4 regions of the Rahnella sp. CJA17(1/100) genome follow, and region 1 is predicted to be linked to each of the others. Evidence: predicted binding sites of a transcription regulator. Region 1 holds the regulator's gene; each other region holds the start of a gene.

Region 1 (3,214 bases):
AGAAAATGCACGCCGTTCATCGCCAGCAATTGCAGGGTATACACTGCAGTCACCGTCATGCCGACCATCGCCAGTCCGTAGTTTTTGCGCAGAACGGTATAGGACAACAGGGTGATCAGCAACATGCACAGCAGCGTGGTGCCTTCCGGCAGTTCCAGTTTGAGCAAGCCTGAGGCAATCAGCAATCCGGCCAGCGTACCGAGTGCACGGTGCTGGATCCTCACCCGCGTGGCGTTATAACCGTTCTGGCTGACCAACATGATAGTCAGCAAGATCCAGTAGGGTTTGGGCAAATTGAAGAACAGACCCAGACTGCTGCCAATCGCCAGAATAATGCCCAAACGTGCGGCATTACGCAGTGCCACGGATTTGAAGGAAAGATAGCTTTTCAGCGCGGGCCAGAAGGGCAAACGCGGCTGGGTGTTCATCAGGTCACGTTTGTACAACGGCCGCTGTGTGCGTAACAGACGGGCAATGCGGCTGAAATGGTAATAACAAAACTGACCTACCGGATTGTCCGGGTTACGCGCGGCGATTTTCTCCAGCGCGGTCAGCTCATTGGCCATCGTAAAGCGCCCGGATAAACGATGATAAAGAATATCGTCGGCAATCACCCGAAGACGGGTGGAAATCACCTGCGCATTTCGGCGGATAACCGCTTCGGCATGGCTTTCCTCCACCAGTTTCTGCACTTCTTCCGGCTGATGCAGGCTCACTGTAATGTGCTCCTGCAAATCGAGCGCCACCTGAAAACGCTGAAACAGCCGTTTATGGTGATGATGATGTCCGTGCTGGGGCAACATGTGTAATTGCTGATAAAGCAGGGCAATCAGGTCGATAACCTGCTGCTGGCGGGTTAGCAGTGGGGGTAACGCAGTTTCGGGATCGGTGTGTTGCGTCAGCAGGCTGTACTTGGCTTCGAAATAATCCGCGAGTTGCAGATAGAGCTGGCTGAGCGTTTCGCGCATCGGCTGTTCTTCCGAAATACGAAACCACGCCCAGTTAAACAATCCGTACCAGGCTGTGCCAGCGGCGAACAACACCGGGGCCTGCCACATCGGGCGCACACCCACCATACTCAGCGTGAAGATAGTCGCCACCAGCGCACCGGGCAACAGGCGCGCATGCAGCGGGCTGATTTCACCGGTGACGCCCAGCAGTAACGCCAGCGACAGCATGATCAGCGGCAGCGGTATATGCCAGCTTTCGAGCATCAGTTGCAGCAGAAGGCTGCTCACGGCAAAGAGTGAACCGCCGACGAGCAGGCGTTTGAAAAAGCGTTTATGCGGGGTATCCAGACCGGCGATGTTACAACAGGCCGGGCAGAGGGAAAACAGCAGGCCCATTTGCAAATTGCCAAACAGCCAGCAAATGCCAACAGGTAAGCACAACACCAGCGTCTGGCGCAGCGCGTAGTTCACTTCAGGATGGTAAAACAGTCTTCGCCATAGCGTCATGGGTAAAGCTTAGCCCATAAAAAAGGCGCGACAGTGTTTTGCCGCGCCAATTTTTGAGGGATTAACGTGTGCCGTAAACGACAATCGTTTTACCGTGTGCGGAGATCAGGCTCTGATCTTCCAGCATTTTGAGAATGCGTCCGACTGTTTCACGTGAACAACCGACGATTTGGCCAATTTCCTGGCGGGTGATCTTGATTTGCATCCCGTCCGGATGGGTCATTGCATCAGGCTGTTTAGCCAGATTGAGCAAGGTTTGAGCGATGCGACCGGTAACGTCAAGGAAGGCAAGGTTGCCGACTTTCTCTGACGTCACTTGCAGACGGTTGGCCATCTGCGCGGAGAGACGCATCAGAATATCCGGGTTAACCTGAATCAGCTGGCGGAATTTTTTATATGAAATTTCAGCCACTTCACAGGCAGTTTTAGCACGTACCCAGGCACTGCGTTCCTGACCTTCTTCGAAGAGTCCCAGCTCACCGATGAAGTCACCTTGGTTAAGGTAGGACAGTATCATTTCCTTGCCTTCTTCATCTTTAATCAGGACAGCAACTGACCCTTTCACGATGTAGTAAAGCGTTTCGGCTTTTTCACCCTGGTGAATCAGCGTACTTTTAGAAGGATACTTATGTATATGACAGTGAGACAGGAACCATTCAAGAGTCGGGTCTGTTTGTGGCTTGCCGAGAACCATTTGCTATTATCCTCTGTTGTTATCGCTGCCCAAAATCACAGGGCTCAGAGTTCCCTGTACGGCACTTCAAATCCAAAGCGCCCTTTCAGCATATAACTCTCCAGAAATGCTGCAAGCGGATGTCGGAGTGCAACAGCCTGTTTATTGCTGTCATCACCGTGGGTTCTGTACTTAAACCGCAAAAACCGTCACCGCAATTTACTGGAAAGTATGTTTCGGCTTTGTTTGTAGCACAGGTTTGAGATGCTGTCTTCTGTTGTCTCGCTTCAGCATGATGGCGATCGGGTTACGTTGCCAGATTTTAGGTGAAAGGGTACTCTGAGAGCAGATTTCGACAAGTTTATTCACCGGGAGAATAGTTCATGCATGCACGTGTCAAATGGGTTGAAGGACTGACATTTTTAGGTGAGTCTGCATCGGGTCATCAGATTTCAATGGATGGAAACGCGGGTGATAAAGCCCCAAGCCCGATGGAAATGTTACTGATGTCCGCAGGGGGGTGTAGTGCAATCGACGTGGTGTCAATTTTGCAAAAAGGTCGTAATGACGTGCGTGATTGTGAAGTGAAGCTGACCTCACAACGCCGCGAAGAAGCGCCGCGTCTGTTCACTCACATCAATCTGCATTTTATCGTCACCGGTAAGGATCTGACCGATAAGATTGTTGAACGCGCAGTCAGCCTGTCTGCCGAAAAATACTGTTCTGTGTCTCTGATGCTGGGGAAAGCGGCCACAATCACCCACAGCTTTGAAGTGATTGCAGCCGAATAAAGTTTACTCGATCTTCTTGCCTTCCATCAGGCGCTGCACCAGCGGCGCCATGATCAGCTCCATCGCCAGCCCCATTTTGCCGCCCGGCACCACCAGTGTTTTGATGTGCGAGATAAACGACCCTTGCAGCATGGCCAGCAGATACGGGAAATCGATGTCATCCAGTCCCTGAAAATGAATCACCACAAAGCTTTCATCCAGTGACGGAATGGCTTTGGCGGCAAACGGGTTCGAGGTGTCGATGGTGGGTACCCGCTGGAAATTGATGTGCGTGCGGGAAAACTGCGGGGTAA
Region 2 (3,214 bases), on a different contig from region 1:
GAGCAACTGCCCGGAGCCGCAGGCCATCGTCCAGCCCAGCGTGCCGTGGCCGGTATTGAGATACAAATTCTTAATGCGCGTACGCCCGACAATCGGCGTGCCATCCGGCGTCATCGGACGCAACCCCGTCCAGAACGTGGCCTGTTCGACGTTGCCGCCGTTCGGATAGAGATCTTTGACCACCATCTCCAGCGTTTCGCGGCGCGCCTGCGCCAGCTTCAGGTTGAAGCCGACAATCTCCGCCATACCGCCGACGCGGATGCGGTCATCAAAACGGGTGATAGCAATTTTATAGGTTTCATCCAGTACGGTAGACACCGGCGCAGAAGCCGGATCAGTAATCGGAATCGTCAGGGAATAGCCTTTCAGCGGATAAACCGGAATGGAGACCAGATCACGCAGCAACGCGGTGGAATACGAACCGAATGCCACCACGTATGCATCCGCCCTGACGACCTCATTGCCACACTGCACGCCAGTGATTTCGCCGTTTTCAATATGCAGCTTATCCACCGTGCGGTTAAATTCGAAGATAACTCCCGCCTGACGCGCCATGTCTGCCAGCTTGCGGGTAAACATCTGGCAGTCGCCGGTTTCATCATTGGGTAAACGCAGGCCGCCGGTCAGTTTGTGCGCAACCTGAGCCAGCGCCGGTTCTGCAGTCGCCAGCTGGCTGGATTCGAGTAACTGATACGGCACACCGGCGTCTTCCAGCACCGCAATGTCTTTGGCTGCGCTTTCAAACTGCTGCGCGGTGCGGAAAAGCTGCAACGTGCCGCCCTGCCGACCCTCGTACTGAATGCCGGTATCTTCGCGTAACGCTTTCATGCAGTCACGGCTGTATTCCGCCAGACGCACCATGCGGCTTTTGTTGGTCTGATAGTGGTCCATGTTGCAGTTACGCAGCATTTGCCACATCCATTTAAGCTGGAACTGTGTTCCGTCGAGGCGAATCGCCAGAGGCGCGTGCTTCTGGAACATCCATTTGACGGCTTTGACCGGAACCCCCGGAGCCGCCCACGGCGCAGCATAGCCCGGTGAGATCTGTCCTGCATTACCCGCACTGGTTTCTTCTGCCGGGCCGGACTGGCGGTCAATAACCGTCACCTGATGACCCGCTTTAGCCAGATACCATGCACTGGCGACACCGACCACACCACTGCCTAAAATCACCACACGCATATCGACTCCACTCCACGACAAAACAAAGCATAATATTCTGATGACAGGAAATTAACCTGACTGAGAAAAATCACCAACACAGGCACTCACAACCGTGAGGTCTTTCACATTTATTTATCGTTCATGACAGCATTTATTTCAATAGCCAGAAATAAATAACGATATTCCGCAACATTCCGGCCATGCGGCAAGAAATTTATGGCGTAATGACAGCATTGATTGCATTGATGTCACAAGACTCCCGACGCTTCAGGGTCAGTTTTGTTGCAGGTTTTTATTCTTGCATACAAGCCATGCATCAGCACAAAACACCACAAACAAACAGGCATGTGATATTCCCTCACGCTGCGCGGAGAATTGACGTTCAGGTTGAACGGGGATTTATAAAACGAGGCAAAGCGGAGGTGGCTGCGTAAAACATTAAGGCCACTATTCATAGTGGCCTTATATTGCGGGAATTTACCGGCGTAACAGAAAAAATCAGGCAGACGTCGTTTCCAGTCTCATCAGAGAGACAGGTTTAAACAGGCCCGTCTGCCCTTCCAGTTGTACGCAACTTTCGCGGCGAATTTCTTCCGGTGAACTCGATTTCACCCTGAACGCGGTAATTTTGCCGGTAACGCCCGTTTCGGCATCCATTACACGAACGCCCTGGCCGATACGATTTCTATATCTATCATAAGTAAAGGTATTTACCATTTTCTTGACCTCCTAAAGCATCAATAACAAACAATAGCGGGTTAATGCTATACCCGTAAAAATTAAGTTTCAATATATAAACCCTGCTAAGTATCAGGTTAAATTTCATACCCTGTCCCGCCACGTTGCCATTTTAAAAATGTGACTCATATCGCAACGACGCAATTACTGACCTACACTTCAATCGGTTTCTGTTTTGCACCGTTCATTTCAGCAATTTTCAGCAATAAGGAGTCGATTGTGAATAACTCAAACTTTCTGAAGCTTAAAGATGGTACACAACTTTTTTATAAGGATTGGGGCAGCGGACAGCCGGTGGTTTTTAGCCACGGCTGGCCCCTGTCGTCGGATGCTTTTGAAGATCAGATGCTGTTTCTGGCAGAACATGGTTATCGCGTTATTGCCCACGACCGCCGCGGACACGGGCGTTCTTCCCAGTCATGGGAAGGCAATAATATGGACCAGTACGGAGATGACATGGCCGAACTGACGGCTTATCTGGATCTCAAAGACGCGATACACGTCGGGCACTCTACCGGCGGCGGCGAAGTTGCCCGTTATATTGGCAGGCACGGCATCTCGCGGGTGGCAAAAGCGGTATTAATTGGTGCAGTGCCACCGATTATGATCAAAACAGATTTCAATCCCGGTGGATTACCTCTTTCTGTTTTCGACGGTATCCGTGGCGGTGTGACAAAAGATCGTTCCCAATTTTTCCTGGACTTGCCCGACGCATTTTATGGTTTCAACCGCCCCGGTGCTGAGGTGTCAGAAGGTTTACGCCAAAGTTTCTGGCTCCAGGGTATGCAGGGTTCAATAAAAGCACTTTATGATTGTGTTAAAGCGTTTTCTGAAACCGATCAGCGCGAAGACCTGAAGAAGATGACGATCCCGACGCTGGTGATTTACGGTGATGATGACCAGATTGTGCCACCCGCCTCCTCCAGCGAAGCTGCGCTTAAGTTGTTGCCAAATGGCAAAGGTAAGGTTTATGCGGGCGCATCTCATGGTCTGTGCAGCACACACAAGAATCAGATAAATCAGGATTTGTTAGAATTTATCCGCAGTTAATCCCCCGCTGTTTGCGCCTGTCTCCTGATATTGTTCGCCCAAAGCCAGACTGTACGCGGCTTTGGGCTCTTTATTGCCCGCCGATTGACAGTCTCCTGCCTTAAGGATATAGATTTGTTGAGGAATGGATTCATGGTGTTTATCTAACGACACACTCAGATTGAGCTACGATTATCAATGGACGTGCGAAATCTTAAGAAAAGGTTGTGAATCAAACACTCTGTAGCGTCCATAACTGAATGAGGGTGCGGCTTATGACGAC
Region 3 (3,214 bases), on a different contig from region 1:
CATTGCGGCGGATTCCACTTTCGATATGCCGATCCGGGCGTCAGTATGCAGCGTCTGGCGTTGCAGGTTTGACAGCGAGACCGTGTCGAAATCCAGTAGCGTTAACGTACCGGTGCCTGCCGCCGCCAGATATTGCGCAGCGGCACAGCCTAAACCGCCCAGTCCGACAATCAGCGCATGACTGGCTTTCAGTTGTTCCTGGCCGTCAAAATCAAACCCTTTCAGAACGATCTGGCGGTTATAACGCAGGGTTTCAGCGTCCGTCAGTTCCGGCAGTTGAGGCATATTCAGCTCCGCAGCAGGGCGTTAAACGGTTCGATTTCAACGATTTCGCCTGCCGCCACGTTACCGCGCCCGCGTTCAAGCACGATAAAACAGTTGGCCTGGCTGAATGAGCTGAATACGTGCGAACCCTGATGGCCGGTGGTGCGCACTTCCAGTTGTCCTTCTGCATTGGTGCTGAAGATACCGCGCTGGAAATCGAGACGTCCGGGGGATTTTTTCAATGGTGTCACCGCTTTTGCCTTCAGGCGCGGCGGGAATTGCCAGGCCGTATGGCCGGACAACTGTGCAATAAATGGCTGAACCAGCTGATAAAACGTCAGTGCTGCCGACACCGGATTCCCCGGCAAACCGCAGAACCAGCTGCTTTCCAGTTTACCGAAAGCAAAAGGTTTGCCCGGTTTCATGGCAAGCTTCCAGAAACCAATTTCACCCAGTTCATCCAGGATCTGCTTCGTGTAATCGGCTTCACCGACCGATACGCCGCCGCTGGAAATCACCAGATCGGCAAACGCATTGGCTTCTTCGAAGGCTTTACGCAGCGCCAGGGGATTATCGCGAATAATGCCTAAATCCAGGACGGTACAGCCCAGTTGTTCCAGCATCAGGCGCACAGCGAAACGGTTGGTATCGTAAATCTGCCCCTCCTGCAAAGGCGTTCCCACCGGTTGCAGTTCATCGCCGGTGGAGAATACGGCGACTTTCAGCGGTTTCCACACCTTGACGTGGGTGACGCCCAGCGAGGCCAGCAGCGGTAATTCTGCCGCACCCAAACGTACACCGGCAGGCAAAACGCTGTCGCCCTGTTTAATGTCGTCTCCGGTCAGGCGGATATTCTGGCCTTTTTGCGCTGTTGCAGTGAAACGTACTCCCGCATCTGAAACTTCAGCCTGTTCCTGCATGATTACTGCGTCGGCACCGGCGGGAACTGGCGCACCGGTCATGATGCGGATACAGCTTCCGGCAGGCCATTCGCCATGAAAAGGCGCACCGGCAAAGGCTTTGCCCGCGACCGGGAACACCGCGCCGTCGTGCAAATCTGCGCAACGTACGGCATAGCCATCCATCGCAGAGTTATCAAAAGGTGGCACGAAAACCGGAGAAAGCACCGGTGTGGCAGTCATGCGGCCCGCGGCGCCAGCAAGTGGCAGGGATTCGGCCTCCTGACTTGTTTTAGGCGGTACACAGTCGCGCATTTTATCCAGCGCTTCGTCAAGTGAGATCAGACCGGCAGTATTGAATTCCATAAAAAATCCTTAGTCATTCGTCCCGGCGTGGCAGGTATTTTCAGCGGAGCCGGGCAGGGAAATGGAGCATGCGCATAGTATGACAGAGAAACGCAGCGAACCAAAAAGCGCCGAAGGCGTAAAAATTCTGCGCGGATTCCTGAAAAATTGAGATCGATCCCAAAATTAACAATGTAACGCAGGTATTATAGTTACCGTTATTTGTGACCTTCGTCACATAACTGTCATATAAACAGGAATAACCGGTGCTTAAAAAAAATCGCCATCAGGCCATCCTTCAGTTGGTTGAACAACATGAAGTGCTACAGGTAAGCGAACTGGCACAATCGCTGGATGTAAGTCTCGAAACGATCAGACGCGATCTGAGTGAAATGCAGGACAAAGGATTGATTTTGCGCCGCCACGGACGTGCGCGTCGTCTGGCCGCTCAGCCTGAAACATCCTGGCTAAACAGTTTGCAGCGTTGCCCGCAGCTTTAAACGCAGCAACGAAATAAGAAAAGGGAAGGCTTTGATGCCTTCCCTTTTTTATGCGTGTGATTCAGAGATCTGAATTAAAAACGCCCCTGGATCCCAATATGGCCGACGTAGCCTTCCATATCGCCGTCAAACCCTTTGACGTATTTCACATCAGCATACACCGAGGTATTCGGTGCGAGTTGCGCCGTCATGCCCGCGCCGGTCTGCCAGTATTGATCGGAAAAATCCGTTGTACTGACATCGATTCCGCCGACATTGATATCCGGTGAATCCGAGAAATTACTCAGTACGTCGGCGGTCAGGTAAGGTTTGAATTTTTCACTGGCTTTATCTTCTGCCTGGTCGCGTAACAAACGCAACCCGGCACGCGCTGTGCCCTGGTTCACTGAAACGCCGGAGATATCAGAAATTTCATCGCTGAAATCTTCAGCATTCAGATACTGATAAATGATCTGTCCCTGAGGTTCGATTTTCCAGTTGGTGCTGACGGCATAGGGTTGACCTGCTTCAGCAGAAAGCAATACGCCGTAGCTGTCCTGTTTCGTATCATGCAGGCTCTCATACTGGTTGCGATACCAGGTGAACTGGCCGACAAGGTCAACGTAAGCGCCATCTTGTGCATATCGGGTGTAATAGCCGCCAACGCTGTAGGCATCACTGCGCACTGAGCCTGCATCCGCAAGTTTCCCCGCCAACGTGCGCACCTGATCCTGCGTGTCGGTACTCTGGTTGCCCAATGTCGCCATGATGCCAGCGTGGACGCGTGTGCCGTTTTTCAGTTCATCCTGATATAAGTCGGTTCCGAATTGCGCGAACCAGTAATCACTGTCGTATCCAAAACGTCCCGCATCGAAGGAAGTGTGTTCACCGCCGGTTCTCGCCCATGCGCGATTGTTGTAGCCTTTGCCGTAGGTTTCTGTATCGCCCATACGCTCGTGCAGCGTGCCAGCAATACGCATGCCATAATACAAGTTCAGATAAGGTGCTGCGATATAACTGGGGATTTCGCCACGGTAAGTGTCTGGTGTAGACGGGGCAGGCGCAGGAACATCCGGTGTCGGATTATCTGGCGTTGGGACATCAGGAACCGGCGCGTCAGGTGTTGGGATTTCAGCGCGCAGATACCAGTCATTCATATCGCCGGTGGCATCCTTGCTCCCTTCAAAAAGATAATAGTCGTAAGCGCCGATACTGACGCTGTTTTCC
Region 4 (3,214 bases), on a different contig from region 1:
GTGCCGAGCAGGGTTTCCATCACCGTCCAGGTTTTCAGCGTTTGCAGTTCGCTGGCACCGGTGAACTTGCCGAATAACCAGAAACCGGCATCATTTACGTGGCTGAGCACAATGGAACCGCCGGTAATGCAGATGGCGAGTGCGGCCAGCTGACCGCCGTTTAGCCCCATCTGATGGGTTACCGGCAATACCAGCCCGACAGTAGTCAGGCAGGCCACGGTGGCTGAACCCTGAATCACACGTACCACGGCTGACAGTGCAAAACAGGCCACGGCAATCGGTAATCCGGTGCCGATCATCGCGTCACCAATGGCCGGGCCGACGCCGGAATCCACCAGAATTTGTTTGAATACGCCACCCGCACCGGTCATCAGCAGGATGATCCCGGCGGGCTGAACGGCGGCTGAGCAGATGGCCAGCGTCTGTTCGTTGGTCATGCCGCGTGGTTTTGCCAGCCCGTAAATGACAATCAGGCAGGCAATCAGAATGGCGGTAAACGGATGGCCGATAAACTCCAGCCAGTCGTGCAATGGCGTACCCGCCGTGACAAAACGTGCGCCGATGGTTTTCATTCCCACCAATACCAGCGGACACAAAATCAGCGCCAGACTGAAACCGAAGGACGGCAGGTTATCTTTGTTGAGCGTCGGGGCATTTTCTTCAACAGGCATCGGCCAGCTGACATGACGGCTGATAAAATTGCCGTACAGCGGACCGGCGATCAGCATGCCGGCAATCGCGGCCACCAGACCGATGGCGATCATCCAGCCAAAATCGGCATTCATCTGCGACGCCAGCAGCATCGGGACCGGCCCCGGAAGCAGGAAACACGCCGCTGCCGCGACACCGGCAAATAACGGGATCGCCAGCCTGACGATGTTGCCGTCAGTACGGCGCGCCACCGCGAACACGATGCCAATCAGCAGCACAATCGCCACATCGAAAAACAGCGGCAAGGCGCAAACCAGCCCGGCAATCCCTAGAGCATAATGGGCTTTGTTTTTGCCAAAACGATTCAGTAAATGGGCCGCAATTTGGTCAAGTGCGCCGACTTCATGCAGAATCTTGCCGAACATCGCGCCCAGCGCCACCACAATCGCCAGAAAACCCAGCGTGCTGCCCATGCCTTTCTGCATGGTGTCGGCAATGGTATTGACCGGCATGCCGGAGAAAATCCCGGCGGCAATCGACACCAGCATCAGCGCGACGAACGCGTGCATACGCACTTTCATCACCAGGAAAAGCAGCAGCAACACGGAGCCCGCTGCAGTACCGACTAAAGTCACTGTATTCACGCGCAATGCTCCTGTTGCTGAAAACTACGGATGTGTTGCAGGGTCTCTGCAATCACCGCATCAAGCGGCTGATGAATGCCGATGGTGATCACGTCACTTTCTTCAGCGCCAGGTTGTTCGAGTGCTGCAAACTGTGAGATCAGCATCTGCGATTTAAAAAAGTGCCCTTTGCGTGCGGCCATGCGTTCTTCAATGACCGGGAATTCACCCTGTAAATAGATGAAAGACAGGTTGGCGTTACCTGCGCGCAGACGATCGCGGTAACGTTTTTTCAATGCCGAGCAGATGATGACCGACACACTATTGGTACGCTGCATGGCAAACGCGGCATCATTGAGGGCGGCCAGCCACGGCGCACGGTCGTCATCATTGAGGGCGTCCCCGGCGGCCATTTTCAGGATATTACTGCGGGGATGTAAGAAATCGCCGTCAAGAAAACCGGCGGAAAGCTGGTGTGCCACGGCGTTGGCGACGGCTGATTTTCCGCTGCCTGATACGCCCATAAACACATAAATTCGGTTCTGATCATTGTTCACGGCTGCGCTCCTCGACTGGTTAAAAAAACGCGAAAGACGGGTCAGTGGTTTTATTCGTTACGTCCACCCTGTTCATGTTTATCCGCAATGTTACCGGTAACATGTTATCGGTAACATTATCAGAGGCTTTTTCACCCGTGACAATCTGCCTGTGCAGGGGAAAAGCATAAATGTGATCTGCTTCAAAGTTAATTATTAGCAATGAAACATATTTCGGACGGGGGGTTAACAGATGGATAACATGCGCAGGCGAAACGAAAAATATGTGATTGCTATTACTGTGTACAAAACCTCCCGGCACAAAAGACTAAAAAACGCACCGGTTGCTTAATTTTTTCTTTCCGCCTTGTAATTATTGACTTCCTTGTCTATTACTAAATGGCAGTGATAACTCACTCTTTTAAACAGTGAGTTATTGATTAACAGGGTTTCACTAAATAAACAGCTTTCTATTACTTTCTTTCAATTTACTGGGCAATTTAAAATCTGAGGCTTACATGAAAATATCTAAAGCTCTGCTGGCAGTGGCTGTGATGGGTTGTGTCTCTTTCAGCACTTATTCTGCTGAATTAATGAAGAAAGTAGATTTTGAAAAAGTGGCTTCTGAGTATACCAAAGTCGGCTCTGTGACCACCTCAAATAAAACCTCGCAGTCCGGCGCCATTGAAGATCTTTCTAAGAAAGCCGATAAAAAAGGCGGCGATGTGTTTGTATTAACCTCCGGTAATACCAACAATAAAATTCACGGTACTGCTGACGTTTATAAGAAAAAATAAGTATTTTGTTTTCTGCACAATAAGCAATAAAAAGAAGCCTGCAAATTTGCGGGCTTTTTAATGGACGATTATGCTGATAACAGTGTCTTGTTTCCGGCTGTCCGCCGGACTTTTGCTTCCTCTTAATGAAAGGGAAATATTATGCTGCTGTCGGCTCCGCTGATGCTGGTTATTATCGGGCTGGGATCGTTACTCGCTCAGTGGCTGGCCTGGTTGCTGAAAATCCCCGCCATTCTGCCTTTGCTGCTGCTCGGCGTGGTGCTCGGACCGGTGACGCACCTCGTTATGCCCGATGTCCTGTTTGGCGAGTTACTGTTTCCGCTGGTATCGATATCAGTGGCGATCATTTTGTTCGAAGGCGCGCTGACGCTCAGACTTGATGAAGTCCGCGGTCTCGGCGGCGTGGTTCGCAATCTGGTGACGACAGGCATGCTGGTCACTTTCGCGGTTATCAGCCTCGCCTGCTGGTGGCTGCTCGGGTTTGAGCCGGAACTGGCCGCGCTGGTCGGTGCGGTAACCGTGGTGACCGGCCCGACGGTGATTGCGCCGTTAATGCGCGTGGTACGCCCGAACGCAGCGATTAATCAGGTTCTGCGCTGGGAAGGGA

The links. Region 1 encodes CRP, which controls carbon source genes, mostly activating them, when cyclic AMP is high. Its sites were predicted from a motif close to ATGTGANNNNNNTCACAT; they were not measured.
Region 2: ydfZ (putative selenium delivery protein YdfZ) is a predicted target of CRP. The motif match lies at 2,021-2,038, and genes of this name have one in related genera.
Region 3: AACU55_RS21770 (DeoR family transcriptional regulator) is a predicted target of CRP. The motif match lies at 1,731-1,748, and genes of this name have one in related genera.
Region 4: gntK (gluconokinase) is a predicted target of CRP. The motif match lies at 2,002-2,019, and genes of this name have one in related genera.

What each region holds. Positions count from the first base shown of each region.
Region 1 is NZ_CAWOJA010000003.1:137,371-140,584, forward strand. It holds gene AACU55_RS02310 (YccS/YhfK family putative transporter) at 1-1,457, opposite strand, end outside; gene crp (cAMP-activated global transcriptional regulator CRP) at 1,519-2,151, opposite strand; gene AACU55_RS02320 (OsmC family protein) at 2,514-2,921, shown strand; gene AACU55_RS02325 (phosphoribulokinase) at 2,925-3,214, opposite strand, start outside.
Region 2 is NZ_CAWOJA010000018.1:37,200-40,413, reverse strand. It holds gene AACU55_RS10750 (D-amino acid dehydrogenase) at 1-1,182, opposite strand, end outside; gene ydfZ (putative selenium delivery protein YdfZ) at 1,663-1,881, opposite strand; gene AACU55_RS10740 (alpha/beta fold hydrolase) at 2,122-2,952, shown strand; gene AACU55_RS10735 (SpoVR family protein) at 3,207-3,214, shown strand, end outside.
Region 3 is NZ_CAWOJA010000064.1:262,679-265,892, reverse strand. It holds gene moeB (molybdopterin-synthase adenylyltransferase MoeB) at 1-285, opposite strand, end outside; gene moeA (molybdopterin molybdotransferase MoeA) at 288-1,529, opposite strand; gene AACU55_RS21770 (DeoR family transcriptional regulator) at 1,775-2,008, shown strand; gene AACU55_RS21765 (autotransporter family protein) at 2,083-3,214, opposite strand, start outside.
Region 4 is NZ_CAWOJA010000033.1:112,871-116,084, reverse strand. It holds gene gntU (gluconate transporter) at 1-1,295, opposite strand, end outside; gene gntK (gluconokinase) at 1,292-1,831, opposite strand; gene yahO (DUF1471 family periplasmic protein YahO) at 2,329-2,607, shown strand; gene AACU55_RS15225 (cation:proton antiporter) at 2,749-3,214, shown strand, end outside.